Regions from separate parts of the Paenibacillus sp. BGI2013 genome, predicted to be linked through region 1. Evidence: a T-box and tRNA genes for the amino acid it is inferred to sense, from the RefSeq annotation. Region 1 holds a T-box; the other holds one or more tRNA genes.

Evidence for each region. A T-box is a leader RNA that pairs with one kind of tRNA and senses whether it is charged. The one in region 1 lies ahead of CXK86_RS19420 (valine--tRNA ligase), so its partner is inferred to be a tRNA-Val.
Region 2: it has a tRNA-Val gene. The T-box ahead of CXK86_RS19420 (valine--tRNA ligase) is inferred to sense a tRNA for this amino acid. The anticodon was not compared.

The regions. Positions count from the first base shown of each region.
Region 1 covers NZ_PJFA01000007.1:317,265-333,436, reverse strand. The annotation lists gene minC (septum site-determining protein MinC) at 1-128, opposite strand, end outside; gene mreD (rod shape-determining protein MreD) at 203-736, opposite strand; gene mreC (rod shape-determining protein MreC) at 736-1,608, opposite strand; gene CXK86_RS19455 (rod shape-determining protein) at 1,794-2,828, opposite strand; gene radC (RadC family protein) at 3,012-3,701, opposite strand; gene CXK86_RS19445 (Maf family protein) at 3,739-4,350, opposite strand; gene CXK86_RS19440 (DUF4321 domain-containing protein) at 4,445-4,687, opposite strand; gene CXK86_RS19435 (SPOR domain-containing protein) at 4,833-6,059, opposite strand; gene murC (UDP-N-acetylmuramate--L-alanine ligase) at 6,176-7,495, opposite strand; gene CXK86_RS19425 (bifunctional folylpolyglutamate synthase/dihydrofolate synthase) at 7,552-8,928, opposite strand; gene CXK86_RS19420 (valine--tRNA ligase) at 9,007-11,673, opposite strand; T-box leader at 11,733-12,014, opposite strand; gene CXK86_RS19415 (LysM peptidoglycan-binding domain-containing protein) at 12,170-13,753, opposite strand; gene CXK86_RS19405 (RluA family pseudouridine synthase) at 14,121-15,026, opposite strand; gene hemL (glutamate-1-semialdehyde 2,1-aminomutase) at 15,023-16,172, opposite strand, start outside.
Region 2 covers NZ_PJFA01000003.1:23,915-40,086, reverse strand. The annotation lists gene CXK86_RS07575 (shikimate kinase) at 1-412, opposite strand, end outside; gene gndA (NADP-dependent phosphogluconate dehydrogenase) at 1,009-2,418, opposite strand; gene CXK86_RS07565 (hypothetical protein) at 2,591-3,190, opposite strand; gene CXK86_RS07560 (MFS transporter) at 3,444-4,736, opposite strand; gene CXK86_RS07555 (aminotransferase class I/II-fold pyridoxal phosphate-dependent enzyme) at 4,913-6,388, shown strand; gene CXK86_RS07550 (DUF1292 domain-containing protein) at 6,596-6,913, opposite strand; gene CXK86_RS07545 (stalk domain-containing protein) at 7,011-7,565, opposite strand; gene CXK86_RS07535 (hypothetical protein) at 8,041-8,220, opposite strand; gene CXK86_RS07530 (organic hydroperoxide resistance protein) at 8,363-8,782, opposite strand; gene CXK86_RS07525 (hypothetical protein) at 9,199-9,885, opposite strand; gene CXK86_RS07520 (glycoside hydrolase family protein) at 9,888-10,886, opposite strand; gene CXK86_RS07515 (hypothetical protein) at 10,873-11,145, opposite strand; gene CXK86_RS07510 (M1 family metallopeptidase) at 11,328-13,538, opposite strand; tRNA gene CXK86_RS07505 (tRNA-Val) at 13,729-13,801, opposite strand; gene CXK86_RS31820 (hypothetical protein) at 14,021-14,203, shown strand; gene CXK86_RS07500 (GNAT family N-acetyltransferase) at 14,442-14,885, shown strand; gene CXK86_RS07495 (DUF3892 domain-containing protein) at 14,998-15,234, shown strand; gene CXK86_RS07490 (hypothetical protein) at 15,312-15,593, opposite strand; gene CXK86_RS07485 (hypothetical protein) at 15,577-15,798, opposite strand; gene CXK86_RS07480 (DUF3889 domain-containing protein) at 15,945-16,172, opposite strand, start outside.

The sequences.
Region 1 (16,172 bases):
TGATGGCTGTGTTCCAGCTTATAGCGGAGCTCATAGAGCAATTCCTCGAATTCACATTGATCGTCCAACAGGAAAACCAGGCCGTCTCGGATGCCTTTAATCGTTACGTGATTCGATTTTACCGTCATAAGCCTGTCCCTCCCATCTCATTACATTTCGTGCCCGGGGCCCCAAGTTCCTGCTTTGCGCTCCATAAATGTATTTAGGAAGCTTCTTCTGTCTTGCTCCGTCTCTTGCCGATCCGCTCCAGTTGTTTCCGAAGCGGGACATAAATGATCAAGGCAAACACAAAATGAATGAACAAATTAGGAATCATGTATTCAATCAACGCCCAGTCAAAGGTCACGTGGTTAAGTTGGAAGAGCTTGTACAGGAAAAATAGCATGGTGTCATTAAGCAGACTTCCCAAAATGACAACCGATACCATAACCGGCAGTGGTGCACGTGGTGCTTGAAAAATGAGTCCCATCATATATGCCGATAATCCCATGGAGAATCCATAAGGTCCAATCATCTCGCCGTAGAATACAACGTCATGCAATAGTCCAAAAAATATACCGAGTACTAGTGCCGTGTGACGATGATGATATACAGCGATAAACAAAATTACGATATAGACCAGATTGGCAGAAATACGCATCTGCCAGCCAGAAGGGATGAGCAGCGGCAAAATTGTGCCTTCCGCAATGAACAAAAGGAATAGTAACAGGAACAAAACTTGCTTACGTGTTACCATTATTCTTTTACCTCAGGCGGGATAATGACAATCAGCTCTTTCCAATCAAGGAAGCTTGCGTATGGTTTGATAATCGCAGTTCGCGTTAAACCGTACTCCCCAACTTCAACCTTTTCCACTTCACCAATCCGCATGTACTTCGGAAAATTGTTAATAATTCCGGAGGAGATAATCTCATCATCCTCTTTGATATTAGAATCCTCCGAGATCTTGGTCATTTTGAGCATGCCCGTCTTCGGATCATAACTCTCAATCATACCAAATACTTTCTCCTTACCTACTGCCGTTGCTGCAATGGCATTGGATGTTGGATCATTGGCGTCCATGGACGTTAACAGATTAACCGTTGATGTATATGAGCTGACATGACTGATCACGCCGACCAGCCCTTCCTGGGAGGTAACGGCCATCCCCGGCTTGATTCCCGCATTTTCACCGATATCAATGTTAATGGTTCTGCTGTTTGGATCCGAATTGGCACTGATAACCTGAGCAATTCGTGAACCGTAATTATAGCGATTCTTCTGTTCTTCTGTGAAATTGAGCGCTTTCTGAAGCTGCTCATTCACTTGCTCCATATCATTGTACTTCAGTCGATCCCGGGTATAGTGACCCATCGCGATGCGGAGCTCTTCATTCTCTTCATATACCGTACGCATGTTCGCTACATCTTTGAAAAAGCCCGCTACATAGGAAGCGGGCTTGTAAAATACGTATTGTACAAATCCAACTGAATCCTTCAGGAATTTCTCCGGCCAGGATAGAGTGGTTCGCGGACTGAGCGTAAAGCCCATTAACGCGATAAATGTAACAAGGCCCACCAGCAAAACAAAAAGTCTTTTGTTGCCTAGCAGTTTAAACAGTTCGAACACCCTCTAACATCCATATTCTCTTCCGAGCCATGCCCGGCGGGGAGACTGTCAGACCTGTAGTCCCTGCGAGAATATCAGCCGATCCTCCCCTGTTAAGCGGGTAATAGCTCATCCCCGGGGTTAACCGGGTCCTCTATAAAGATATCTTGCCACTTGGTCGCTATGCCAAGTTAGGCAAATACCAATTAACGTTTGGAACGAACTGCAGAACTGCTTCTGCTTTTGAACAAATGAATATTCTCTAGCGCTTTACCTGTTCCGATTGCTACACAATCCAGCGGGTTCTCAGCCACAATGACAGGCATTCCTGTCTCACCAGCGAGAAGCTTGTCCAGGTTGCGAAGCAACGCCCCACCACCTGTAAGAACGATACCCCGATCCATGATATCGGCTGCAAGTTCAGGCGGGCATTTTTCCAGTGTTACTTTTACCGCTTCAACAATTGCATTCACCGTATCAGCCAGCGCTTCACTGATCTCGTCCGAAGTAATCGTAATGGTCTTCGGCAGACCTGTTACAAGGTCACGTCCACGAATTTCCATCGTTTCTACTTGTTCCAATGGCATTGCTGATCCGATGTCCATCTTCAATTGCTCCGATGTACGCTCACCGATCATGAGATTGTATTGGCGTTTGATGTACTGGATAACGGATTCATCCATCTCGTCACCTGCTACACGAACCGAACGGCTCGTTACAATACCACCAAGAGAGATAACAGCCACTTCCGTTGTACCGCCACCAATATCGACAACCATACTACCCGTTGGTTCCCATACAGGCAGATCTGCACCGATTGCAGCAGCAAAAGGCTCTTCAATCGTATAGGCTTCACGTGCTCCAGCCTGTTTGGTTGCATCTTCAACCGCACGTTGTTCTACTGCTGTGATCCCGGATGGTACACATACCATCACGTTTGGATGACGCTGGAACATAGAGCGTTGTTTTTGCGCCTCACGGATGAAATATTTGATCATCGTTGCCGTTGTATCAAAATCGGCAATAACGCCATCTTTCATTGGACGAATGGCACGAATGTTCCCTGGTGTACGTCCAATCATTTTTTTGGCGGCTTCACCTACTGCCTCGATGCTATTTGTATCTGTCCGTATAGCGACAACCGAAGGTTCTCGCACCACAATTCCTTTTCCTCGTACATAAACCAACGTATTTGCTGTCCCCAAGTCAATACCCAAATCTTTCGTAAAACCACCAAACATAACATAATCTCCTTTTCTGCCTCATATAGCCGCTCCATTCTGATCCAGAGCGTAATAATTATATTCCCACGCAATACGTGGAGCTAATATTCGCATTTGTTTTTTTGCATTTGTAAAGTGAACCTATCTTTTACGGACAACGCCGTTAACATTCATAGGAAAACATCAACGCCAACCATTATATTATACTAAGCCCTTCTCCTTCAAACTTACGTACGTTCCATCTCCGATAATAATATGATCAAGCACGTCAATGCCAACAATAGCGCCTGCTTCAATCAGTCTCTTGGTTATTTGGATATCCTCCGGACTGGGCGTAGGATCACCACTCGGATGGTTGTGTGCGCACACAATCGATGCGCTGCTGCATTTGATGGCAGCCCGGAACACTTCACGTGGATGTACAATCGAAGCGTTAAGGCTGCCCATGGAGAGTGTTTCCTGGGCAATAATATGATTTTTGCTATTCAGAAAGAGACACACAAAATGTTCTTTTTGCAAATAACGCAATTGTTCCATCAGGATATCAGCTGCATCACGCGGTGTACGAATTGAAGTCGACTGAGTTAGTCTGCTCTTGGCAATCCGATGACCCAGCTCAATGCCAGCTTTTAATTGCACAGCCTTGGCATTGCCGATCCCTTTCATCGCGGTCAGTTCTTCCAGACTCAAATCCATCAACGAGCGAATGCCACCCGCTTCGGCCAGAATCCGCTGTGCCATATGCACCGCGGATTCCTGTCTTGTGCCTGTTCGAAGTAAAATTGCCAGCAATTCAGCATGGCTTAAGGCGCCCGCCCCGTATTCCATCATGCGTTCTCTCGGGCGTTCTTCCTGGGGGATGTCGCGCATCATGTATTGAGGCGACTCCATATGTTCCCTCTTTTCATTTCACAACATTTGGCTTCATTCATGTTCGTGGCAACACATGTACGCCGAACCCGTCCAACATATCACTTAGCAAAGATAGCGGCAAGCCAACCACATTAAAGTAACATCCTTCAATGCGGTCGATCAGTGAAGCACCAATGCCCTGAATGGCATATGATCCTGCCTTATCTGAAGGCTCACCTGTCTGCACATAAGCACGGATGGTCGCATCCGACAGCTCTTTCATCGTTACATCGGTCTGGCGGTAATGAACTAACGACTGTCCATTGCCCGCATCAATACAAGCGACACCCGTGAACACCCGATGTACGCGGCCCTGCAGCCTTGATAACATACGTTCAGCATCCGCTTCGTCTAAGGGTTTGCCTAGAATCTCACCATCCAGAACAACAACGGTGTCACTACCAACAATAATGGCTTCCTGCTCGCGGCCTTCAAGCCCGCGATACACGGCAAGCGCCTTGCGCAAAGCAAGTTCCTGTACCGTCTGTTCAGGTGTCCACTCTGGTGGTGTATCTTCATTGGCATGACTTGGTATTACATCAAACGCTAGGTGGAGTGATGCGATCAGTTCTTTGCGCCGAGGCGATGTGGAGGCCAGAATAATAGGGCGCTGTTGTGTGTTATCCAAAATGAACGGCTCCTTATGCCACGGCAACATCCTGTCCGGATCACGATAATAGATGTCACTGGTTTAATTTTTTTCGTCATAACTCGTCATTCTCCTACAGTCTGCGATAAAGCCACACAGCGGCAATCATACCGATCAGACTCAGAAGGCTCATTTGAAATTGAAGTGAAATATCATAACTGATAATATCCAGATCAGCCTGTGGCGACCAACGTATGGTCGTGGCTTTCGTAAGAAAGGCTACTGCCTTTACAGGCTGCAGTGCCTTGGCGATCCACGCTCCGGCCATCCAGCCGAGCAGCAGAAACAGCAATAACATGCCGAAGTTTTTTTTCATCGGTAATCTTCCCTCGCCATTTTTTGACACCCACATTATTATACGGGGTTTTGTACGTCAATACAAACACAAATCCGGCAAGGGGAACTATTTCCAGTTCCTTGCCGGATGGGTATTTCCAAGCGTTGTTATGGGAAAGAGCATGTTACTGCTTTATCGCTTCGAGCCATTTTTTCTGCTGCAGTACATATTCCATCAGATCGGACTGCACGGACCACATGTGTACATCATCCGGGTTTTTGTTGTACTCCGCTATAGCCGTAATTGCACTGTTCATTGATTTCTCCATTCCACCAACAATAGGTTGTACATCTGCGGTCAAGCCAGGTGTAAGACTATTCAATCCCGTCAGCCATGACTCGTGCTTATTCTGAATCGCGGTCATCGTTTCTGTAGAGACTGCTGCCGGAGCAGACTGTCCCAGCTGCTGAATGGACAAAGTAGATAATTGTTCCACCAGTGCAGAACTGTTTGTGAAGAAAAGCTGCACATCCTCTTGTTTGCCACCGAATATAGCCGGGTTGATCTCAGGGTTCACAATCTCCTTGACATACAGTTCAACTCCCTGGGCTTTTAACCTGGAGCTAAGTAGCTTGGCCTCTTCACGATCAGCCGAAATGCCTGCATATACTCGATTGCCATCTTCAGGATCAGAACCTGCGGCTATACCTGCCTGAGCCAGTTCAAGCTTAGCCTGCTCAGCTCGTTCAGGAGAACTGAACACGCCGTATTGAAGTGCATAATACGTACTGCCAGTCGCCGCTGTCTGAAGCTGCTGCTCTGTACCTGCAGCCCCCTCCTGACCCGTCACAGTGGAAACTGCCTGATTGACGGGCAGAAGATCGCCTGGCTTCGCGGCTCCTTCTTTATTAAAAAATGAAAGAATAACCATACCAAAAAGTGCTCCGGTAACAAGTGCACCAGTGACAGAACCAATCATTTTCCAGCCCCTTGGAGGGCGATTGCGTTTATAGGAATAGTTCTCCGAATCTGCAAGCCAGTCGTGGCCCTGATCATCATGGGCATTGGACAGATCACGACGCTCTTCCTCCGGATTATCAGTGTGATTAACATAACCGTAACCGGAACGGTTCCCAAAATAATGGCCCTCATCCAAGTTCAAGTTCGAATCATGACTCACCCGCTCGTCAGGTTCAGGTACAGTAGAGCTTGTCAGCACCGTCTCTCCCCAGTCTCCGGGGATATCCTCAGGCGTCCATGATGGGGTTGTATCCATCTTAGGCGTTAGCGGTTGATTATGCGGTAATTCTTCACTTAACGTCACCAATGGACTGGACGCAGATATCCTCTTGTTTTCAGGCTTGTCCGACTCATGATCCCCGAAGCGAAACGTCATTCTAGCATTGCTCACCCGTACCCTCTCCTTTGTCCCATTTATATAAGCTATATGCAGAGACTGGAGAATACATTCCATATAACGCAAAAAACGCCTGCTTCGTATCGAAGACAGGCGATTTCTCAATTGATCTATTTCAAACCTTTGGCAAGTGTATCGCCGACTTTCCAAATATCACCTGCGCCCATCGTAATCACAAGATCTCCTGGCTGCAGACGATGTTGCAGATCAGCTACCACTTCTTCTTTTGTAGGAAGGTAACGTGCAGAAGCATTACTGTTTTGAACGATCAGTTCAACCAGTCGGGCTGAGGTTACCCCTTCGATCTGTTTTTCGCCCGCAGGAGAATAGATGTCCGTAATAAGCACCTCATCCGCTTCCGCGAAAGCACGACTGAACGCATCCAGCAGGAAGAATGTCCGCGTATAACGCTGTGGCTGGAATACCGCAATAATGCGTTTGCCCGTTGCTTTGGCCGCACTAATGGTAGCTTCAATCTCAGTCGGGTGATGAGCATAATCATCGATGATCAGCATATCGCGCGCCTCGCCCAATACCTGGAATCTGCGTTTGGCTCCGTGGAATTGGATGATGGCTGCTACAATCTTCTCAAATGGAATGCCCGCTTCCAAACAGGTAATCACAGTAGCCATTGCATTATAAACGTTATGCTTACCCGGCACTGATAATTCCACCGTGCCCATAGCAGCACCCTGATGATTCATCGTAAAGGAGATACGGCGATCGCCCAATACAATATCCGTTGCCGTATAATCTGCAGCACGATCAATACCATAGGTTGTAATCCGTGACTTGAGTTCTGGCAAAATCGCTTGAACATTCTCGTCGTCAGAACACACAATCGCTGTTCCTTCCGGACGAATCTGGCTCAGGAACTGCACATAAGCCCTTTTGAGCTCCTCAAAATCACTGTTGTAATTCTCCAGATGATCTGCCTCAATATTGGTTACAATACCGAGCCATGGATGGTACTGCAAAAACGAACCATCGCTCTCGTCCGCTTCAGCGACTACCCAGTCTCCTTGACCGGCCTTCGCGTTGGTACCCACATTCATGATTTCTCCGCCAATAATGTATGTCGGATCTGTATCACATTTATCCATAACAAGTGCAATCATGGATGAAGTGGTTGTTTTACCATGAGCCCCAGCTACAGCCACGCCTTTACGTTCGTTCAACAAACGTGCAAGCATCTGGGAACGATGCAGAATCGGAATGTTCAGCTCTGCAGCTGCTACCCGTTCCACATTATCAGCAGGCGCTGCCGTAGAGTAGACAACCAGATCTGCTCCAGTGACGTGCTCTGCCGTATGTCCGATATATATTTTCGCTCCCTTGGCTGCCAACTTCTCGGTCAACTCCTGTGAAGCGACATCCGATCCGGTAACGGTGTATCCCATTTCCAACATAACTCTTGCGATGGCACTCATGCCATATCCGCCAATCCCTATAAAATGAACGTGTTCCGATGTATTTAACAAAACTTTCACCAACCTTTTTCAGAATCGGTTTGATGCAAAAGGGCTGCCCGCACATCCGCAATCAGGTACAGTGTGCCGGAGACCACCCCCAGATCTTCCGCTTCCGTCCGTGACTTCAATAGATCAAGTGCCTTTGCCCATTCGGGCTCGACGATGATTTCCAGTTCCTGCTTCGCAATGGCGGGACGTACCCGTTCGACAATCTGCAGCAATTCGGCTGCATCCATTTTGCGTCGGAAATCTGGCTCGGTCAGGATCAGCGTATCCACTAGTGGCAGTATATGCTGCAAATACGCTTCGTGATGCTTATTTGCCAACATACCCATCATCAAAATTAACTTGTTGTGCGGATAGACATCCATAATGCTCTTGGCCAGTGACTCTGCCCCTTCCGGATTATGTGCTCCATCAAGCACAATTCGGGGTTCATCGACGACTTTTTCGAATCTTCCTGCCCAGAAAGCATTCTCCAGTCCAAGTACAATATCGTTGTCATCCAGCATAAATGCCATGTATTGTCTAAGCAATTCAAGCACCATAAGTGCGGCCGCTGCATTGTCACATTGATGTGAGCCCTGCATGCGTATGCGAACGTCCAGATCACGGAACGGGCCTGTAAAATGAAAAGATTGTCCGTTCTCATTGCTGTCCAGTCTATGATAAGAGAATTGATCTCCAGCCAAATACACGCTTGATTGAAGCTGCTGTGCTTTCTCCTGAATCACCTTCACAGCTTCGGGTTGAGTCGCGCAAGTCACAACGGGTACTCCCGGCTTGATAATACCTGCCTTTTCTCCAGCAATCTGCTCAATCGTATCTCCAAGTACATCCGTATGATCCATACCAATGTTGGTGATGACGGACACAACAGGTGCGACAATATTCGTTACGTCCATCCTTCCCCCTAGCCCCGTCTCCCATACCACAACGTCAGGGTAACACTCCTCTGCATAGTACAGAAGCGCCAGAGCCGTGGACACCTCAAACATCGTGGGTGATCCAAGCGGAGTGGAGGCCATTTCCATGACTAGTGGATGTAATCGGTTCGAGAGCTTAAGCAGGATTTCTTCAGGAATATCCTCACCGTTGTATTGAAAACGGTTTGTAAACTTGGTGATATAAGGCGACGTAAAGGTACCCACATCATATCCAGCCTGAAGAAGCACTGACGTCAAAAAAGCGCAAGTCGAACCTTTGCCGTTCGTTCCCGCGACATGAATAAATTTGAGACGTTGGTGTGGATTGCCTAACATGGACATCAGACTCTCGATTCGTTCCAATCCAGGTCGGATGCCAAAAGGAATAAGGCCATTGATCCAGTCCACGGCCTCGTTGTACGTAAGTAAAGGAGCTGCTGCATCTGTCCCGTCTAATTCCGTCATCTGATTCACCTTCGGTCCCGAGATTGAGTGAAAAAAGCGGCCGGATGGCATAATGGCTCTCCATCCGACCCACATATATTAACCTTTAAGTTCCTTGATTCGTGCAATCACTTTATCCCGTTTATCGGAATAATCTGCTTGCTTGGCGCGCTCTTCCTCAATAACTTTGGCAGGAGCTTTGGCTACAAAGCCTTGGTTCGCCAGCTTTTTCTCTACACGGAGAACTTCGCCCTCAAGGTTCTCCAACTCTTTCTCCAAACGTGCCACTTCCTGCTCGATATCAATAAGACCTGCGAGCGGCAAGTATAGTTCTGCCCCCGTAATGATCGCAGTCATTGCCTTATCCGGTGAGTTTAAATCCAGCCCACTATCGAACTCGGACGTATTACAGAAACGTTTGATGTAGTGACTGTTACGCTCAATGATGCTGGACGTCTCAGGACTGTTTGCTTTGACCATCAACTCGATCTTTTTGCTCATCGGCACGTTAACTTCTGCACGAATGTTTCGAACTGCACGAATGGTATCCATGAGCAGGTTCATCTCGGCAACAGCCTCTGGGTTCTCAAGAGCAGGATCATATACCGGCCATGATGCCAGCGTAATCGTCTCACCTTCATGCGGCAGATGCTGCCAGATCTCTTCCGAGATGTATGGCATAAACGGATGAATCAGGCGCATGGTCTGATCCAGCACATAAGCAAGCACGGATTGCGTTTTCTTCTTGGCAACCGGATCTTCCCCATAGAAGGACAGCTTAGCAAACTCGATGTACCAGTCACACAGGTCATCCCAGATAAAGTTATATAACACACGACCCGTTTCCCCAAATTCATACGCTTCGATTAGACGCGTAATATCGCGGGAAGTTTCGTTAAGACGGTGCAAAATCCAATAATCCGCTGTACCAAGCTCTCCGCTGATGTCACGTTCCTCATAGGTGAATCCTTCCAGATTCATCAATGCAAAGCGCGAAGCATTCCAGATCTTGTTGGCGAAATTACGAGCCTGTTCCACCCGTTCCCAACGGAAACGGAGATCCTGACCTGGCGTGCTGCTGGTTGAGATCATGTAACGCATTGCATCTGCGCCGTATTTCTCAATCACATCCAGCGGATCTACACCGTTGCCCAGTGATTTGGACATTTTGCGTCCATCTGCATCACGAACAAGACCATGCATCAGCACATCCTTGAACGGAATCTCATCGGTGAATTCCAATGCAGTGAAAATCATACGTGCAACCCAGAAATATATGATGTCATACCCTGTCACAAGTACACTTGTCGGATAATAACGTTTCAGGTCTTCCGTATCTTCCGGCCAGCCTAGTGTGGAGAATGGCCATAAGCCGGAGCTAAACCAAGTATCGAGTACGTCTTCGTCCTGTCTGAGCTTGCGCCCAGCATACTCTGGCAGCGTTGTTGGATCTTCAGCAGATACGATGATTTCACCCGTTTCTTCATCATACCAGGCAGGAATACGATGTCCCCACCACAGTTGACGGGAAATACACCAGTCACGAACGTTCTCGATCCAGTTCAGATAGGTTTTCTCAAAACGATCTGGAACAAAATTAACCCCTTCGCCGCTCTGTTGTTTCTTGATCGCTCTCTCTGCAAGTGGCTTCATCTCAACGAACCACTGTGTAGACAGATACGGCTCAACAACAGCTCCGGTACGTTCACTGTGTCCAACCTGATGCGTGTGATCCTCAATGTTGATCAATACGCCCTGCTCTTTCAAGTCAGCAACAATCTGCTTGCGGCAGTCACTGCGATCCAGTCCCTGATACTTGCCTGCCTCAGCATTCATAGTGCCGCTCTCATCCATTACCGTAATCTGAGGCAGATCATGACGAAGACCTACTTCAAAGTCATTTGGATCATGCGCAGGCGTGATTTTAACTGCACCACTTCCAAACTCTTTATCCACATAATCATCAGCGATAATTGGAATTTCGCGTCCAATGATAGGCAGTACAAGTACTTTACCAATCATATCTGCATAACGCTCATCCTTCGGATGAACAGCAACCGCTGTATCACCCAGCATCGTTTCAGGACGCGTTGTTGCCACTGTAACGTAGCCACTTCCGTCTTTGAGCGGGTACCGCAGATGGTACAGGTGACCCTGAACCTCTTTATATTCAACCTCAATGTCGGACAGAGCTGTCCGGTTCACCGGGTCCCAGTTAATGATACGTTTGCCTCGGTAAATAAGGCCTTTTTCATACAGTTGAACAAATACTTTACGAACCGCTTGGGACAGACCTTCATCCAGCGTAAAACGTTCACGTGAGTAATCAAGCGACAATCCCATTTTGCCCCATTGCTGACGAATGGTAGTGGCATATTGATCTTTCCAGTCCCATACCTTCTCCAGAAACTTCTCACGTCCCAGATCATAACGAGTCAGACCTTCTTCACGCAGCTTCTGCTCCACTTTGGTTTGGGTAGCAATACCTGCATGGTCGGAACCCGGAAGCCACAGTGCGTCATAACCTTGCATCCGTTTGGTGCGGATCAGAATATCCTGCAGTGTAAAATCAAGCGCATGCCCAATGTGCAGCATCCCGGTCACATTTGGGGGTGGAATTACAATCGTATACGGCTCGGCATCTTTACGTTGACCGGCTTTGAAATATCCACGTTCCATCCAGGTGGAGTACCATTTATCCTCTGCCGCCTTAGGATCGTAAGTGGTCGGCATTTCTGTTGCAGCTGATTTTTTTTCCTCAGACATATGTCATTCCTCCGTTACTTCATCATCTTCGCCAAAAAAACAAAAAAACCTTTCATCCATCAAAGGACGAAAGGTTAGCTTTCGCGGTACCACCTTTGTTTCACGCCTACAGCAAGATAGACTTCACCCTCTGTACATGACGTGACACTTCAAGCAGATAACGGCTGCTACCGGCCCATCCTACCTCAGTAATAAATGACGATAAATCTCATTCATCCCTTGTATTCAAACAGGCAACTCCCGGGCGACTTCGATCAGTTGGTTCCTGCGGAATCTCACAGCGCTGCAATTCCACTCTCTGAAAGGTCATACTGTCTACTACTCCCGTTCCACGTTGTTCTTCAAAAAACCTACACACATCATACCTTGCTCGTGCGCGATAGTCAACCTGACAACAGCGGATAAAGAGCGCTAGAATGCAGGTTTAGGACGAATTATGCAAAAACCCGCAATCCTCAAGGGGATCACGGGTCGTAACGAAGGCTTTAACTACGGATTAAGGGATGTACAATATCTGACCTTCTTCCACAACCTGCTCAGATAATCGGTTATACAACTGAAGTTCCCTCGTGCTCAATTGATATCGATCTGCAATGGCATCCAGTGTATCTTCTCGCTGAACAATGCACAGTTTCACCTTGCGGAATGGGGTCTGGTCCACGATCGTTCCCAGGAACAGGTTCTTCCATTCCACATCATCCGCTGGATACGTTTCTTCCTGTACTACACCCGCAGGAACCTCATCGCCTCGCTCCACTTCAGCATCGCGTGCCGCTCTACCGGAGGATAACAAGGAAGAGATACCTACGCCCTCTTCTTGCCGTGGTGCGGATTCTTTTTTGCTGCCAAAAGCAACCTTCAGCTCCGGCTTGTCTTCCGTCTCAGCCACAGGTTCAGGAACAAATGCTTCGTTCTGTACGAACTCGTCTACCCCAGTCGCTTCAAAAGACGGTCGATCTTCCTCAGCGTTGCCTGGTTCGGACGAAGCAAATACACCTTGCCAGTTCTCCGCCTGTGATTCAACCGGGACATCGGCAACTGCCTGATTCTCCTGCTGAGGTACAGATCTCGCTGATTCGAAGTGCCATACCTCTGGTGCGTCCGGTACATCCTGTGCTGCCAACTCATTAGATGATTGAGCAGTAGGCTCTGAGACTGCTTGATCTGCACTTCTCGAGTTCGCAGGCAATGCATCCACGGAAGGCTCGGACCAACCCGAAGACTCATCTTCCAGAGGCAACAATGGTTCCGACTCAGGGTAAGAAGCTAATCGATCTGCGGTCTCAGCCATAAATGACGAGATCGGAGAAGGTTCGCTGTATTGCTCATGAGATGCCAATTCATCTCCATTCGCTGTCAGAGATGCGGGATCTTCATTTGCATCAGGTTGTCTGTTTTCGTTAACGTACTCCGCACTTAGCTCCTCAGATTGAAGTGGCCCTGCGGATGACGCATTCGCATAATCCTGCTGCCATTCTTCGCTATTCCTTAATGTCTCTTCCCGTGTGGACAGGTCAGCGAATTCCGGAGCACCATATGCAAGTTCTGCTGCATTCGTAAGTCTCTCTTCCTCACTCCGCTGGAGCAGGTACTCTTGTGCAAATGTGTTGGGATCGCTACCTGCCTGTGCTGATTCATCGGAACGGTTGGATTGCTGAGCATCAGGTGAATGAACAACTGTAAACTCATCTGCTGACCACACTTGTGGCTCTTCAACAGGAAAACCTTCGATACCTCGTAGCGACAACACGCCTGTAATGTTCAGACTGCGATTGGATAACAGATCCACGTCAAAATTTTCGATCTCGATGGAAATATCCTCAATCGATCTGACCCGGTTCAGCGGCACTGTGATCTCCACGGGAATGAAATGTTTGAGCTCCTCTGAAGCCTCATTCTCTCCTCTGTACGCACCTGTAAGTAAAAGATGTCCTCTTAACGTGGCATGATCATCCTGCCCTATGACTTGAATGCGCGGGTATAGTTCAATCTCCTCCAGTTCCTCAATCGCAGGGACTCCCTCAGACAAATGAACGCGCTCATAAATATCGAACCGCAAACCATAAGGTTGATTCAACAAAGGTGGCGTCCTCCTTTCGGCATATGTTCACCATGATCCTTCTCATGGGACTGATCCATGGTCCAAATCCTTCGTTACCCCATCTATATGCCTTGAATGAGAGGAGCATGCCACCTTTTGAAAAACCTTGCTATATATGTTCAACTCATGGTTATTTACACTGTCACTCCAATGACAGAACAACCTTCCGATCACTGTTATCCCCAGATTTTTTTTGATTCCCTTCTTCAAAGGGAAAAACCGGGGATAGCTTATGCTTCCGAAGTAGCTTTCTTTCAGAAAGCTTTTAGGCGAACGCTTTACTTCTTCTGGTTGTTTCTGTCCTTTCCGTTTTCGTGTAAATAGTTAGTCGAACTTATATAGTGTACTAGTAAGACCCCTCTCGCTCTGCCAATTGTGTGAAGTCGGATGGCCAACGGTCGTTCACTTCAATCATCGCTCCGGTTAACGGATGACTAAACTTAAGCATCTCTCCATGAAGTGCTTGTCGCCCAATGGCATCCGCTCTACCACCATACAACGAATCACCAATGAGCGGGTGTCCCGCGTAACTCAGGTGTACACGAATTTGGTGTGTTCGTCCTGTATCCAGCTTTAATCGTACAAGGGTTGCTCTTTCCCACACTTCGACGGTCTCCACATGAGTAACAGCTTCCTGTCCACCTTCCGAGACACGTCTGCGCTGCTTGTGATGTCTATCCTTGCCAATCGGAGCATCAATTTTGTGGAGTTCAAGGGGAATTTGTCCACCTGCAATAGCTACATAATGGCGACCAATCTCTTTACGACGCATCGCTTCATCCAGTTTGGCGAGGGCAAAAGCATTTTTGGCATATAGGACAGGTCCCGTTGTATCCTCATCCAGTCGATGAACATGGCGTACGCTCGCCTGTATTCCGTTCATTTCATAATAAGAGGCAACCACATGATCCAGCGTGATCGCCTGATCGGTACGGCTTCCATCTGGATGCAGTTTCATGCCTGCAGGTTTGTGCATAACCAGACAGAAATCATCCTCATATAATACATCCACATCAGCCCAGCGTGGCTCAACATCGATTGGCTGGGACGCAAAAAGGGCCAGCCGAAGCCGGTCCCCTGCAAGTTGTATTCCTTGGTTTGCTTTTAGCTGACGGAGCAGTTTCTCCGGAAACTGAAGCTCAGACAATAACCATTGCTCTGCAGCCATCGGTTTGTCCGAGCTGCCTGTTACGGCTTTCCCTGGCATCAGCTCAAGCCATTCCCCGCGGCGTTTCCAACTTTTGATTGTCATAGCGATTGAAGAGCTTTACGATTCGCCTCAATCGTATCGTCAATATCCTGCTCCGTGTGCACACCAGAGACAAACATACCTTCGTATTGCGAAGGCGCAACACTCACACCTTGATCAATCATGGCCGCAAAATAACGACGGAATTGATCCAGATTGCTTTCTTTGGCAATATCATAATTGGTTACTGGAACGGCACTGAAGAATGGACAAACCATGGAACCCACACGGTTAATGGTTATCGCAATACCCGTCTCAGCTGCATTTTTCTCGAATCCGGCTTGCAGACGTGCAGACAATGTCTCCAGACGGTCATAGACCTCTGGTGTTAACAATTTGAGCGTTGTATACCCTGCTGCCATAGCCAGCGGATTCCCGCTCAATGTACCTGCCTGATAGATTGGTCCTGTTGGAGCAATCTGTTCCATCAGATCCCGACGACCACCATAAGCGCCAACCGGGAGGCCGCCACCGATAACTTTACCCAGACAAGTCAGGTCAGGTGTAACCCCATACCGTCCCTGAGCACAGTTCAACCCTACGCGGAAACCGGTCATGACTTCGTCAAAAATAAGCAGGCTGCCATATTGGGTCGTCAAACTGCGCAGCCCTTCAAGGAAACCGGAAGCCGGAGGAACAACCCCCATGTTACCTGCCACAGGCTCCACAATAACAGCGGCCAGTTCTTCACCATAACGTTCAAAAGCAAGTCTCACGGACTCCAGATCGTTATAAGGCACCGTAATGGTATTCACAGCTACGCCTTCAGGCACGCCTGGACTATCTGGAAGACCCAGCGTTGCAACACCTGAGCCAGCCTTGATCAGCAAGCTGTCTGCATGTCCATGATATGATCCTTCAAACTTCAGAATTTTACTGCGTCCGGTTACCCCGCGTGCCAGTCGAATGGCACTCATCGTTGCTTCAGTTCCAGAATTAACCATCCGCACGATATCGATAGAAGGTACACGCTCACAGACCAGTTTTGCCATCTCGGTCTCCAGCAAGGTAGGCGCACCAAAGCTTGTTCCTTTGAGGGCTGTCTCACGCAAAGCTTCTACAACGTCAGGGTGTGCATGTCCCATAATGAGTGGGCCCCAGGATCCCACATAGTCAATAAAAACATTGCCATCAATATCGTAGATTTTG
Region 2 (16,172 bases), on a different contig from region 1:
GTTCTTCCATAATTGCCTGAATGCGTTCCTCTGCATTGCCTGCGAGGAGTGGGCGATTGTCACAGCCACTAACACGCTCTACAATCACTGCCGGATCAGCAGTCAAGGCAACAACCCAACCATTCTTCAACATCACGTCACAATTATCCGAACGCAGCACCACGCCACCTCCGGTCGCTATGACCTGTGACTTCTTCTCCAGCACCGAGCATAACATGCGGCTCTCGGCATCACGGAAATACGTCTCTCCCTTGCCAGTGAACAATTCCGGAATCGTACAGCCTTCCTCTTTTTCCACCGCGGCGTCTACATCAATCAATCGATAACCAAGCTCGCGTGCAAGCATGTCAGCGACGGTTGATTTGCCGGTTCCCATCATACCGATGAGAATAATATTGTTAGACTTGCTCAAGGTGTACACTCCTTTAATTCAAGCAATTCGTGAGCACTTTTGTCCTATCATAACACAGCCCTGCGGACTGGGAAAGACCATCTCCTCACTGACTTCCTTTCGACCATCCGCAAGTACTTCCAAGACAGATTAAGTAACTCCCGGCATCTAAGCCTACGGCAGATCACCCTTAAGCAGTTTTGAGCCCCCAAACGTTTTCAATCAGTGACCAACTAGTAACTTAACGAACAGCAATGAGCTTATTTACGTAAAATAGGAGCAGATAAACTTCTAACGAATCTCAGTAAACTTATTTCAAAAAAATCACCGTCAAAACAGCGAAATCTCGCTGCAAATTATTGAAATAGGGCCTATTGAGTTCGTTAAAAAATAGAACCGGCTCATTTTGCCAAAATAGAGTGTCTCATGTTCATTAGGTCTAGAACCAGCAACATATCTTCTCCATCAACACTATTACTGTATAACACAGTAAAAAAAGAGGCCTAGCGTTAACCGGCAATCACCGGAACGCCAAACCTCTTTTGAGCTCCTTAGCAGGCCAAACCTGCCACTTAAAGGGGCACTAGCCAAATCATAATAGAATTGTATATGTGGTACTACTCCATCCAGTTGTGGTGGAAGCTGCCTTCTTTGTCCACACGTTTGAACGTGTGAGCACCGAAGTAGTCACGTTGAGCTTGCAGCAAGTTTGCTGGCAAACGCTCTGTACGGTAGCTGTCGTAGTAAGAAAGAGCGCTGGAGAAGCCAGGTACCGGAACACCTTGTTTTACAGCAGCCGCTACAACTTCACGCCACGCGCCTTGATAAGACTCAACGATGTTTTGGAAGTAAGGATCCAAGAGCAGGTTTTTCAGTGCTGCGTCTTTATCATAAGCTTCTTTGATGTTTTGCAGGAACTGTGAACGGATGATGCAGCCACCACGGAAGATCATGGCAATGTTGCCGTATTTCAGATCCCAGCCATACTCGTCGGAAGCTGCACGCATTTGTGCAAATCCTTGTGCGTAGGATACGATTTTACTTGCAAACAATGCTTTACGAACGCTCTCGATGAACGCTTTTTTGTCGCCGGAGAACGCTTCAGTCGCTGGTCCATTCAGGATTTTGCTAGCTGCTACACGCTCGTCCTTCATGGCAGACAGGAAACGGGAGAATACGGATTCTGTAATCATGGACAATGGAACGCCGAGATCCAGCGCACTTTGGCTTGTCCATTTACCTGTTCCTTTTTGTCCAGCAGCGTCCAGAATAACGTCAACCATTGGTTTGCCGGTTTCCGGATCGTATTTAGAGAAGATATCTGCCGTGATTTCGATCAGGTAGCTATCCAGCTCTCCTTGATTCCATTCCGTAAAGATCGCATGCAGCTCTTCAACGGAAACGTTCAATACGGATTTGAGCAAGTGGTACGCTTCACCAATCAACTGCATATCTCCGTACTCGATACCGTTATGCACCATTTTCACATAGTGTCCGGCACCGTCTGGTCCAATATATGTACAACATGGATCGTCACCGACTTTGGCCGAGATTGCCGTCAGGATCGGTTCAACCAGTTTATAAGCACTTTCCTGTCCACCTGGCATGATGGAAGGGCCTTTCAGTGCGCCTTCTTCACCACCGGATACACCTGTACCGATGAAACGAATGCCTTTGTCTTCCAACTCTTTGCTGCGACGTTGCGTGTCAGGGAAGTATGCGTTCCCTCCATCAATGATGATGTCGCCCTCATCCAGGTGAGGAAGCAGTTGTTCAATGGTAGCGTCGGTCGCTTTACCAGCTTGTACCATGATCAAAATTTTGCGCGGGGATTCCAGGGATGCTACGAACTCTTCAATGGAGAATGAGCCTGTCAGGTTTTTACCTTCAGCTTCTTTCAGAAGATCATTGGTTTTCTCCGGGGAACGGTTAAATACCGATACTGAGAAACCTTTGCTTTCAATGTTAAGGGCCAAATTTTTGCCCATGACAGCCAGGCCAATTACGCCAATTTGTTGTTTTGTCATCTGGTCCTCCATCCTTTGCTCCAATTAATTTTATTGAAATAAATTCTCAACAATACTCCCATTTTAACGGTTTTATGTATAGAAGTGAACCCCGTGGCACAGCTACGCAACGAGAAAACACCCCAATCTGCTGAGGTGTTCATCGTATTTTCATAAATACGGCCTTATCTTGTCATCCTTCCAACATTAACAGATGTCCAGACAACTGTTTTAAGACTTGACGGCAAGCATTTGCTTTTTCGATATTATCCATCTGCATGGCCGTGTAGAGGCGCTCCAGTTCATCGTCTACTTCCATGCGCAACAACATGAGCCTTTCCTCGCCTTCACGCGAGAGGAACATTTCTTCCATCTCTTCCGCCGTCGGCGCAGGTTCCTTTTGAAAAATGACACGCTGTTTGAACCCAGACACTTCCACGAGCCGAATGACTTCACCGAATAAAATATTCTCCACGGTCATCTGCTGATCCTTAAATCGCTTCACAACCGCATGCCCGCGTGTATCTCCAATTAGCTTCTCCAGCCACTCTGCAAGTTTTGCATCCTTAATGATATAATCTCCAGTCATCTTGTAGTTCCCCGTGCGCGTCTGTTGAAAGCGGAGCTTTACCAGCTTGCGGCCGGTCCGGACTGACAGGATAAAAAAGGATTCGTCCTCGCTCCAATATAGTGAATATCCCTCACGAATAAGGTCTCTGATCAAATTTTGGATATGCCGACGGTTGAACCGCAGCTCCAGATTGCAATATTCAACTTCATAACTCTTATTCACGGCACTCCCTCCATCTGTACCGGATCAACTCCGGCCCTCGTCTTCAATCGCTTCTACTCAATCGGCTTACCCTATTTTATACTTCATTTTATGTAAGGGTACTTGGTTATTTGACTATTTTTCACCGAAAGGACCGCCGGATTGCAGCTTTCCGCAGACGCACAGGGGCAAGCCCCCGATTATCGTGATATATTGGACGCGAAAAAGGGAGCCCCACAACCAATACAGTTGGTGGAACTCCCTTTTCTTTTGCTTATTTGGCCGGAGCGGTGCGAAACGGATTGCGGGATAACACAAAGTGCACAACGGCAAGTCCTGCCATGACGATGGCACTGCCGATGAATGGAGCCGGATGGCTCACGTGGTCCCACAGCAGTCCGGAAACAATGGGGCCTACAACCATGCCTGATCCCTGCAATGTAAGGAAGAATCCCCAGATCGCACCCCGCTCCCCTTTGGGAATCAGCGTGGCTACAAAAGCATTCCAGGCGGGCAAAATCATGGCATAACTGATGCCCACCAGCATGACAACACCAAACACCACCGGAATGGATGTTATGGAGGAGAATGCAAACAGACTTGCCGCCGCCATCAAAAAACCAACATTCAGGAACGGTTTCGTCCCAAACCTGTCTACCATTTTACCAACAGGCAGCAAGGCAATAACGGTTATTCCACCACCCGCAATCAGCAACAAACTGTATAGATTCGGTGAGATGTGCAGGTCTGTGCGTGTATATAGCGTGATTACTGGACTGAGCAGCCCGATGACAAACGACTGCATAAACAGGGCAGGATAAACCAGTGGATTAACATTAAGTGTGCTGCGTACCCGTTGCAGTGTGTCCTTCACACTCTTTTGCAGCCGGATGAACGGCGTGAGCAGATTTGGTTTGGCTGGATATTTCACATCACTATTCTTCGCTGCTTGCTCGGCATGCTCTCCTTCAACAATGACACGTCCAGGAAGAATCATGGCCACCAGAATAACGAGAATGGCACAACCCATCAGCACGAGGAATATGGTGCGATAATCATGATGCGTGCGCTCCAGTAGCCAGTTCATGCCTATAGGTCCAAGCCCCGTTCCGCCGAGAGCAGCCATCTCCAGCGCCCCCATTGCTGTACCATTTTTGTTCTGTGGGCCTGACATCGCCGTCACGCCTGTCATGGCGCAAGGCCAGAGTGGTGACGTACCAATGCCAAGAATCAGACAGGCCATGGCCAGTCCAACGGCACTTTTGAGAAAAAGGATCATAATAACAGCGATTAAGGTACAGATTAATGCTGTAACCATCGTTGCGCGGAACCCGATCCGTTCTGCTGCCCAGCCGGAAGGCGCCCGAAACAGATTATCTCCCAAATATTGAAGAGCAAATGCCACACCAATGACGCCTGCAGACAGACCCAGTATATTGTCCATATACACCGGCAGAACTGCTACCAACAGGGCCCCTTTGATAATTTCAACTAGAAAAAGTGTCAGCCACATCGCGATAAAAAATGGTGATCGCAAAATTTTGGCTGGTTTTGTATCGGTTTGCATTCTTTTTCCCCTTTCGGCGTTCATTTGCCTATTCCCTATCCTTAGTGTAACCGTGGGGAATGTGTCCAAATCTCGGCAATTCAAAAAATTGTCGATTATACTGTTGCATTCGGTTCTTAATTTGCTATACTCATCTTTGTTTACCAATTTTATTAGGAAGGGTTGTGACAGCACTGATGAATCACCACCGTACGCCGCTGTTTACCGCTTTAAAAAATCATGCGGCACTCAATCCGGTACAGTTTCATATTCCGGGCCATAAAAAAGGATTGGGAGCGGATACCGAATTCCGTGAATTTATTGGCGATAATGCCTTCTCCATAGATTTGATTAACATCGCACCGTTGGATGACCTGCATCAGCCAACCGGTGTCATTCAGGAAGCACAGATTTTGGCAGCAGATGCCTTCGGAGCCGATTATACCTATTTTAGTGTACAAGGCACAAGCAGTGCCATTATGACCATGATTCTGTCTGTATGCTCACCGGGTGACAAAATTATTGTGCCCCGTAATGTGCATAAATCGGTTCTGTCCGCGATTATTTTCTCAGGCGCCAAACCCGTATTTGTTTCTCCTTCACAAGATCCCAATCTGGGCATTGACCACGGAGTGACCACACAGTCTATCCGTCGCGCACTTGAGCGTCATCCAGATGCCAAGGCATTGCTTGTAATTAACCCGACCTATTACGGCGTGGTTACAGATCTGAAAGAGATTGTTGAGCTGGCACACAGCTATCAAGTCCCTGTCCTTGTTGATGAAGCACACGGTGTACTCATTCATTTCCATGAGGATCTGCCGTTGTCTGCGATGGCAGCAGGTGCCGATATGGCTGCAACCAGTGTTCACAAGCTTGGTGGCTCCATGACACAGAGTTCCGTACTCAACCTGAACACGAAGAATGGGTTCGTGAATCCACAGCGTGTACAGACGATCCTGAGTCTGCTCACCTCAACATCAACTTCATACATTTTGCTTGCTTCACTCGATACATCAAGACGTAACCTGGCACTCCACGGTCGTGAGATTGCACAGAAGGCGATTGAACTAGCTGAGTTTGCCAGACGTTCGATTAACGATATGGATGGCCTGTATTGCTTCGGCAGAGAGCTGCTGGGTACAGAAGCGACTTTCAACTATGATCCAACCAAAGTAACGATCCATGTTCGCCATCTGGGTATTACAGGGTATGAGACAGAGAACTGGCTGCGTGAACATTACAACATCGAGGTTGAACTTAGTGATATGTACAATATTCTGTGTCTCATTACGCCAGGAGATACGGATAATAGTGTGGATATCTTGCTGAACGCTTTGCAGGATCTCTCCCGTACCTATTATCAAGTGAACCCGGCCCATGAACTGGTCGTAAAAGTTCCGGATATTCCACAGTTGATGCTGACTCCACGTGATGCATTCTACGGTGATACCGAAGTGATTCCGTTTAAGGAATCCGCAGGACGTATTATCTCGGAATTCATCTATGTCTATCCGCCAGGAATTCCGATCCTGTTGCCGGGTGAGGTTATCACCCAGGAAAATATCGACTACATCATCGATCATGTTGAAGTTGGATTACCCGTCAAAGGACCCGAAGATCGCAGCGTAACCAACGTTAAAGTGATCGTGGAAGCCGATGCCATTTTCTAGAACAATCTCCTTGCGCTGTGCAGGGGATAAACTTAAAGGACCAAGCCCTAGCTTGGTCCGTTTTTATTTTATGGGACAAGCGAGTTTGCATTTTCCCGTCTATTTCGTAGTTCAAACCGGTGGTGTAAATGCTCGTATACCTCTTGAAAAACAAACAAAAGGCCCCCTGAGATCAAGGAGCCTTCATGTTATGTTCCAAAAGAATGACTATTCTTGTGATGCAACGAGTTCGTTGTAAGCCGCTTCAACGCGGTTCCACTCTTCTTCGTCTTCAATATTGTAGAGCACCATTTCCTCGTCTTCTTCTTCCATACGCAGGATGATGCCGTCAGCTTCAGGATTGTTACGTTCCAGCAGGAGCGCATAAACATGCTTCTCCACGTCAAACGTCTCCACCAAAACCATCTCCACGTCTTGGCCGTTCTCGTCTGTTAATGTGAGAAGGACTTCTTCATGCTCGTGGTCGTGGTCGTGGTCTTGCCCGCATCCGCAGCCATCGCCGTGTTCATGTGTGTGATCGCTCATTGAAATACCTCGCTTTATAAATAGAAATTGTGTAACCCTGCATATCGTAACATGTTCAATGACACAGGTCAATTTAACTCACAGGGTTATTTTCGCTTCAATCGTTCAGCGCTGTAATGATTTTCTCCGCTACCAGGACGTAGCTGCTGTTTGCATTTTCTTTAATATGAAAGCCGACCTGATATTTGCCGGCACGACTGAAATCATACGTAAAATCATATGTGCGGAACCAGAAGTTATCCTTCTGGGTTGTAAGCTCCTGTGACTGGATATCCTTCACCTGACCGCTTGGATTGGTAATCGTTACTTTCACCGCAGCTACATCTGCTGTCAGACTGTCCACTTGTGAAAATACATTGAATTTCAGCTTACCTACGTTAACGTTGCCAAATACAGTGTCTCCCTTGAAGAGAAAAATATGTACATTCGGTTTGATCACCGTTACTCTCTTGTTACTGCTGTCCCATTTGACGACGCCTCCGGCTTCCCTGACAGGTACATAGGTCGTTCCATCAATGAGATAACCTCCATCAGCTGCTTCCTTGCCGTTAATGAGAACACGAATCTTCTCGTTCACCGAATCTGCAAACAATAAAGACCCGCCGAGCAAGGAGAATACCGTGACACAAAGCAATATTCGTTTCCATTTCATCCCGTCAATATTCCCTCCCCTGCTGCTAGCTGTTGTACATTTATACTGCAGATTCATCCACAAAGTTGCGCTGTTTTTCATCATTTTTCATTTTTTATCCAGAATTTTTTCCACCCCTTGGAATGCACAAAAAGAGGCGATCCTCATTAAAGGATGCCCCTGATCTATAATTGTTATATATACGGGATTATACGAAGAGTTTATGAAGAAGTATGGCGGGTCAATATACAGGGAACGCCCTTGCCTAAAGCCCCTTCAATTCTCATACGTGCAGCGTAATCCATACCTCGTGTACATGGTGTCTTACATCTCTCGCATACATCCGATGTGACCAACTTCATGGATACACGTATTTTATCACTCTTTAATGCGGGAGCTTTCTTACCTTTTGCCTTTGCCATCCCGGATTCCCCATTTCCCCAAGTGCTTACTGATGTAATGCATCATATGGGGATTCGCCCGGTTGTGTGTCTATTTAGAAAACGTATTTAAATAATAAAAATATGACAAGGAGGATACCTCCGAGAATGAGCCAGTTGCTGATTTCATACCAAATACCCTTGCCTCCGGACAGGTATTTCTGTTCATTCTCCTGATGACGCTGACGGTGGGTATCGGTCTCAGAGCCATGGGGTGGTTTGCTAAAATCCATCATAAGTACATTCCCCTTTCAGCAGTTTTGTGTAAACTTACTACCATTATAACCCACAATTGAGTGCGAAATTGATTTTTATGCATAAAAAACCAAAAAACCTCCGATTTCTCGGAGGCTTCTTATCAACAAATAGTATCAGTGATTACGCGAGTTCCACGTTAACATTCACGTTCCCTTTGATTCCTTTGGAATATGGGCAGTAGTCATGGGCAAGTTTCACAAACTTCTGTGCTGTTTCTTCATCTAGACCAAGGATTTTAACTTCCAAATCGACTTGAAGCTTCACGCCGTTATCCTCAGAGTCCGTCACCAACATTACGGTTGCAGCTACCGTACTTCTTTCAATCTCAACTTTGTGTTTCTTCAATTGAAACTCCAGTGCGGAGTTAAAACAAGCACTATATCCTGCTGCAAACAACTGCTCCGGATTGGTAGCTGTCGTCACTTGTCCTCCGAGTTCAGGCGGTGCAGCAACATCCAACATAAACACGTTATCTGGGGATTGTACGATGCCTTGACGTCCACCTGTATTGATTACTGTAGTTTCATATAATGTTTTCATTTGTGAAAACTCCTTTAGTTAATTAGATTTATTTTGACTAAAATTTGATCTCATTTGTATCACCAACAATTACATTGTACACAATTTAATTGTGTATGTAAATAGTTAATATAAAAAATAATATAGTTTAAAACACGTTTGGAGAATAATTCTTTTCTAACCCCGGACAAGCCCAAGCCTAAAGTCAGTGCACTTTCTGAGTTGTTCGCTGTATCCACCAAACTTGGCCTGACTTCATTCTCTAAATAAAAATGGTACCCAAACACTGCACTTCATTTTCAAAGCGTCCGTGTTTAGGTACCAAATTACTGCACGTATATCTTTTTACCGATCCATACAGATAATCTATTTATTCTCATAGTCATTCCAATTCAAATCATGCACCTTATTCATCTTCAGATGTCTTCCCAGTTTGATTAATTACTCCAGATATCCACTTTCATCTGTGCACATTTGAAATACTTGGCCTCGGCCTTACTTGTAGTCAGCTTCAAAAGACATTGCAGTTCTCCATGTTGGAACAACCCACCGCTAAGGTCAGCAGCAACACCGCCATATTGATCATCCGCACCAAGCCATACCGACGGTCTCTCGAACCCAGCTGAGAACTGTAATCCGGTACAGAGCAACACAGTGAGATTCTTACGGTTCTGTGCTTCATCTCCTGCTACGCCATGTGTGGTGAAGAACACCATGTTTTGATTAAAATCCGTGTACGTTCCATCTGCTTTATAGGCACGGACCATACCATATTTCTGATTTACGTTTTGAAAAAAAGTGATTCCGGCCTTGCTATCCTTCGATTTAATGCCAACCTGAACTGAGATTCCAATGTTCCCGTTTAATTGTAGCGCTTCCAAAGTGATTGCAATTGCTGTTACTTTCGAGCTGTCAATCAGATGTTTCATTTTTAACTCTGCCGTGGCTCCTGCCGTTGTCGGAGTTGTAACGGTAATGGTCCCTCTGTCGGGCAAAGGCTCAAACGTAGGGGTGCCCACCACCTCCACCCAATCCGGTAACGTTCCGTAAAGAAAATCGGCCACAAGCTGTTTGTGAACCTTTCCAAAGGGCACAATCTGACCCGCTGCATCACGTATAACCATCTCTACACCCCCACCGAATAGGCTACACCGATATTATGATCGGTATTGTAATACACGTACACTACACCGTCCATAACGGACACCATCAAGGACTGCATGTTGGTCGTTTCCCAATCCAATGCCGGAAAATATATATCTGTAGGTTTGTCCAGCAGTTGACGAAAGTCTGCACTGATCTTGGCAATGGCAGGCCGAGCTACCGTCGTAACCCCACCGGAAGCATAAGCTGATAACATACCCAGCCACCACATGCTCCCTTTGTACATAAATACACCAGCATTGGGTCTCGAAATGTTTTCTCCTGCACTTAAAGTGGCATCATTCCCACCCATTAATGGTCTTGGATCAGCTAACCAGCTACGTCCGTCATGTGAATGCCAGATACATTTACGGCCAAAGTCACCACCGCCCATCACCGAGAAACCGATCCATTTGCCGCCATTTCTGAAACACGAGAAGTAACCGGTATGACCATCACCTGGGAACCCGGGAGGTTTGTCCAAAATCAAACCCACTCTTGTCCAGTTGATCATGTCTACAGAGGTCGCAAGTGCCGTCGATTGATTGATCCCCAGTCCGTTTTGTTGATAATACATAAAGAACAATTGTTCTTCATCGTTCCAGATCACAAATGGAGTTTCCGTCGAATTCCCAACCACAGTATCGAGATACACCTGTCCGTGTTTGGTCCATGGTCCTGTCGGGCTGTTCGAGTAGGCTAGTCCAATTCCTCCGATGTGATTATGATTGGTAGAATACGTAGCATAATAATCTGCTTTTGCATCAGGGATAAGCCCCTTCACCTTGATCGCCCGAAACCAATAGATCGATTGAAGACCCGCCATTGCAGCAGTATACATAGGATTGTCCATTTTTTTATCAAATTGAGGCGTGTACATCCGTCTGGTTTCTGCATCACAATAATCATAAGGCGCAACGGCCCTGCTTGCCTTCATCGCTGCGTCGAGTGCTGTCTGAGCAATATTTTCAGTCATAGACATGGGAACTCAACTCCTTCGTGAGCAGGGTATTACCATTTACCGGTCGCGAATATAAAACATCCGAAGTGTCCTTTAATAGGATTGAAAAATCAACAACATTATCCTCATTCGTAGCGGGCTCCAGAGTAATACAAATGATAGGACAAATTCTAGCATTATATGAATACGCTTTCATCTTGTTCATTCCTTTATTTCCTTTACAGTTGTAATCAGCAACTGTCCCTTTCATTGGTACGCCCGGATAATGTTGATCCTTCATATTAATCCCTCCTATTGTTTTCTCCCGATAAGTATATTCATGAAGTTGCCTTTGTGTTAAAGCATTATGCCCATCTTGCAGCCTATTATTCTAAGACTGGTTCTCATATAAAACATAAACAGGCTAACCAATACAAATTGGCTAACCTGTTTGAACGAAGAAACTGCAAAACCGATTCCTTATTACTCCGCAAAAAGTGAAGATATGGGATTCGCAACTTTTTTATTGGATTTCTCCTTGCCTTGGTTATCCATTACATAGTACTGGTAAAAGTCGTTAGTGAATCCGGTAGACTCCTGTATTTTCAGCTTAAAAGCTTCAAATGCCACATCACTCAGATGATCCTCATTCCAGAAATAATGAAGCATCAATCGATTCTGGTTATAGGGATGTTTGATAACGTATGCACCCGCGGCGAGAGGTTGATTCATGGTATTTTTCCAAGGAAAACCCGTCTGTTTCGTTCGATCAATAATGTTGAATTTTAAAGCCTGCACCAATCCGTTTGACTTGGCATTGCCAATGACAATAAGGTTGCTGTTGCCGATCTCTTTTTTCATCTTTTGCTTCAGTTCCTTGCGATCCCTTATAATGTCGTATTTCATACCAGTCATATCAAGGAATCCGGTCAACTGATTAACCATATCTTCCTGCTGTTTAGTTGCAAGCTTACTCACCTGATCGCTGAGCACAATGGTTAATTCCTCGCCTTGAAGGGCTTTGTCCATCAATCGATTCATCACTTCATATGGCAGATTAGGAACCATACCCATGACAGCCTGATATTGCACTTGTAAGACATCATGCACATAGGCGGCGGTCTCTTCCTGTGATAATTGGTATTCCGGCTTTAAGACAAAATCAGGCTGATATAGGGCCATCTGCATTTCTGAACGTATTTCTTTACCAAGCACATCTTCAATGGTTTGAAGCAGCCCCTCTACCGTTGCATTTTGGTACACGTAGCGTTTGAAATATGTCCTCATCAACTCGTCAAATTTCTCTTCACCGACGGAACGGTAAAGCTGATAGATCGCTTGTCGCCCCTTCTGATAATATACCAAACTTGCCAAATCCCCAGCTTCATCGTTTGTTGACGCAATCGCCATATCTACGGGTGCAGTATCAAACTGTATGGATCTGAACCCATTTAGCTTGTCTCCCTGTTTCTCGGCAAAATACACCATGGAGAAATCGGCAAAGCCTTCATCCAGGAAGGATTCTGTCTCCGAGTTATTACCGATCAATGCATGGAACCACTGATGCGCTATTTCATGAACAAATGTGGTGTCTTCTTCTGGAATAGCACCATTTTGAATCTGTCCCATCTGGATGAGCCTCGCGTACTCCACGGCAACGCCTTGTACATACGTCTCGACAATTCGGAACTCTGGATAGGGATACTTGCCATATTTCTCACTATAAAAATCGATGACCTTGAATGCCTGATTAATGTACCGGTCAACTATCTTTTTCTTGGATGGATCATCGTTATAATAGTAGTATTCCACCGTCAGACCGTTACGGGTAACACTCTCCAATTGAAGGTTTGGACTAGCAAAGAATACAAACTCCCTTGTATTCTCGGCCACAGCAGACACAATCTTACGACCATGTTCTGTACTGTCTTGAGTGGTGATCGTGCCCGGCATGGCTACCTGATACTCATCAGGAACATTGAATTGAACTTCAAAGTCCGATGAGGTGTAATAATCGCTCTCAAATGTTCGACTATACGGCGCCTTGTTCCATTGATGCTTAACCTCGTCATATACAGACATCACCGAGAACCAGTGTGCACCATTGATCATGTCCTTGTAGTAGGAAACTCGCTGTGAGCCATAGGGTATATTCAACTGAAACTCCAGTTGGAATGATACAGATTCGCCTGGTTGAACGGGCTCTTTCAACTGCACGGTCAACGCTTGGTTTTCCTTATGGAAATCCAGCGATTGGCTATTTGCTGTTACAGCCTGAATATCGATGCCACCCAGAAAGTCCGCCGCTGTCTTCTCCGGATGTTCTTCACTAATCTTCTCATTATGCTGTTGGTACATGCTCGCCTGTGTAGACTTGGAGAGGTTTGCGTCAGCATATGTATGAAGGACCAGCTGCTGGAGTGCATCCTTGCTTGTGTTGCGATACGTTACCTTCTCGCTCCCCTGGATCGTCATTTCCTTCTCATTTAATCGAGCCTGAATCTGGTATTGAATTGGCGTCTGCTCTAAAGAGTCTTTAGGTGTGTTATATATCTTCGTAGATACAGGTGCTGGGCCTGCTTCCGCGGCAACAACCCCCATGTTGGCAAGTGGGCTTGCTGCCAGTATTAAAGCCAGTGTACCCGCAATCCCTACTCTGGCTAACTTTGATGTAAATGGACTTGAATAATTCATAAGTTCTCTCCCTCTTCTGTTCTATATTGACCTCAGAACCAAGTATAGAAGACGAACCTTACGCTGAATTTATGTTTTATTTAAGTTTTGTTTAAAAAGAGGAAGAGAAACTGAAACTATCGCAAATCGCATTCATGTTTGTATGTAAAAAAAAAGAAAAGAAGCCTTACAATGTAAGGCTTCTTATGTATGATCTGTAGTGGGCTCGAACCACTGACCCCTACCCTGTCAAGATAGTGCTCTCCCAGCTGAGCTAACAGATCATGATATATAATTGTTTCCCAATCAAGTAACAGTATCATATCAAGTAACCGTGTTCATTGTCAATGATTTATTTGGTTATAATTCACCCGAAATGGTGCACAATAAAGGAAAGATTACCATTTCTACAACGAGGTGAATTCCCTATCAGAAACATAACAAAACGGTCAAAATCCAATAAATATACATTTACCAAATGCTTCTTTCTCTTTGCTGGGCTTATGATTCTCATTACTACCGTTACGGGTTGCGGCTTGGAGAAGGATGAACATACGGTACAATTCCAACAATTACAACAGCCCAATGAAAATAGTGAGTCTCTGCCCGTCTGGCTGGACGTATACTCCAAATCTGTAATTCAAGATGTGTATTCTCCGCGAGGAAGCAGTGAAGTCTTGCCGTGAAGGTTAACAGGTGAATTACTCATCTTCATCCCACTTGCGTGAGTATGCTTTCTTCGTAACGTAATACAACAGAGTAATCATTCCCGCCGACATTAACAATGTAATTACCATGATGCCTGTCATGCCCATCACTACCCCCTCCTCTCCCAATATGTTCCAGACTTCACTATACAGGAAAAACATTTTTTTGTATAATTCAGTCTGATATGTCGCGCAAGAGCAGAAAGAAGGAATGGAATTGGCAGCTGAGATTAGTTATGTATCGACAGAAGAACAACTGGAGCAAGCCCTGGGAATTCGCCATCACGTTTTTGTGATCGAGCAACAGGTGCCTGCCGAGATTGAGATTGATCAATATGATGTCATCAGCCCGGATGTGCATCATGTATTGTTAAGTACGGATGGCCAAGCTGTAGCCACAGGACGTCTGATCTATTACAGCAAGGATACGGCCAAAATGCAGCGGATCGCAGTGCTTGAATCTCATCGTTCATTTGGTTATGGACGTGTGCTTCTGCTCGCGATGGAGGAGCTGGCACGTGAACTCGGCTTATCCTATTCTGTACTGGATGCACAGTGTCAGGCACAGAAATTCTATGAAAAACTGGGTTATGAAGTGATTTCAGAAGAACCTTTTTATGATGCAGATATTCTGCATGTTCATATGAGAAAGAGCTTGTAAAACCTCGACGTTGGCAGCTCTTATCAGCATATGATGCATACTTCCGAGGAAATCGGATAGGCTAATCAGGTAGACAGATTCCTATCTCGTCATATAAGGAGAGTGTGACATCATGGATCAAACGACACGCGAGAGTTTCACAGCCGTACAGAAAAATGGTGACGGTGACCTGACAGCTTTTCAAACTTCAGCAGGACGTGTACTGGATTATCAGCAGGCACTTGCAGAAGTAAAAGCTGGCGCTATTGCCGGTGTGAATGTATTTAAAGGCAAGGATGGCGAAATGTACATTCGCGGAGATGCTGACGGTGACCCAACCAACAACCTGGACCAACTTCCCCATTTCTAAAATAGATGCACATGTCGTACATGTGTGACACAGTAAGCGCCGATCCGGTTATCCGGGTTGGCGTTTTCTTATTATGATTAGTAGTCCGTAAAATATTTTACGGAATCACCGGAAGGTTGGCTTTTGCGAATCGGCTGTTGTACCTGTTCCCATGCCTGTAAAATCTGTATCCCCTCGAGATTAGACCGGTTCTCCCAGGCGATGTGCCCGGTGCGTTCAAGCTCCAGCAAAGACTCATGAATGTAAGCTCTGCTTCGTCCCGTCTTGTTCTCCAGTTCATCCATACGCGGCAGCCTGCGCCGTTGTCCTGCATAGTTCACCATAATACGCAAAATCTTGCGTTCAAAGTCGTTCAGCATACTTTACCTCCCCATTCAGATCGGTAACAGGACGCCATGCCAGAATACCTTGCTCCAGAAATGTTCGGGGTGAGCCTTCTTTTCCCGCTGATGCTCTAATCATCCCGCCACGTACACTGTTAATTCGAATCTGTCGCTGCGTAATCTGCCCTGCACGATCCATGTAGACAAGCTCCACCATCTGGCCAATATATTTCCCTAGCATAATCATCCCTCCGATAAGAACGTTTGTTTGTATTTCATATTATATGCGAACATAAGTTCTTTATTCAATAGTAAAAAAAGGATTTTGTAAAATAAAAAAAACCAGACTTTCACCTTAATGATTAAGGCAGTCTGGTTCATAACGGATCAGTGCCGATCCGATTCGGAAAATTGTACTTTCTTTAATTGCTGTGTAAACGGATTAAAATCAACATTCACATAGACTGCGAATTGTTTGCCGTCTTTCGCACGAACCCATAGCTTGAACTGTTCCCGTGATTGATCTGCTGTTAGAGAGGTGCGACCGATATGCTTATAGTCCAAAATATCCACATTATACTTGGTCTGTGTTTCTTTGACCGCAATAATTCCCCA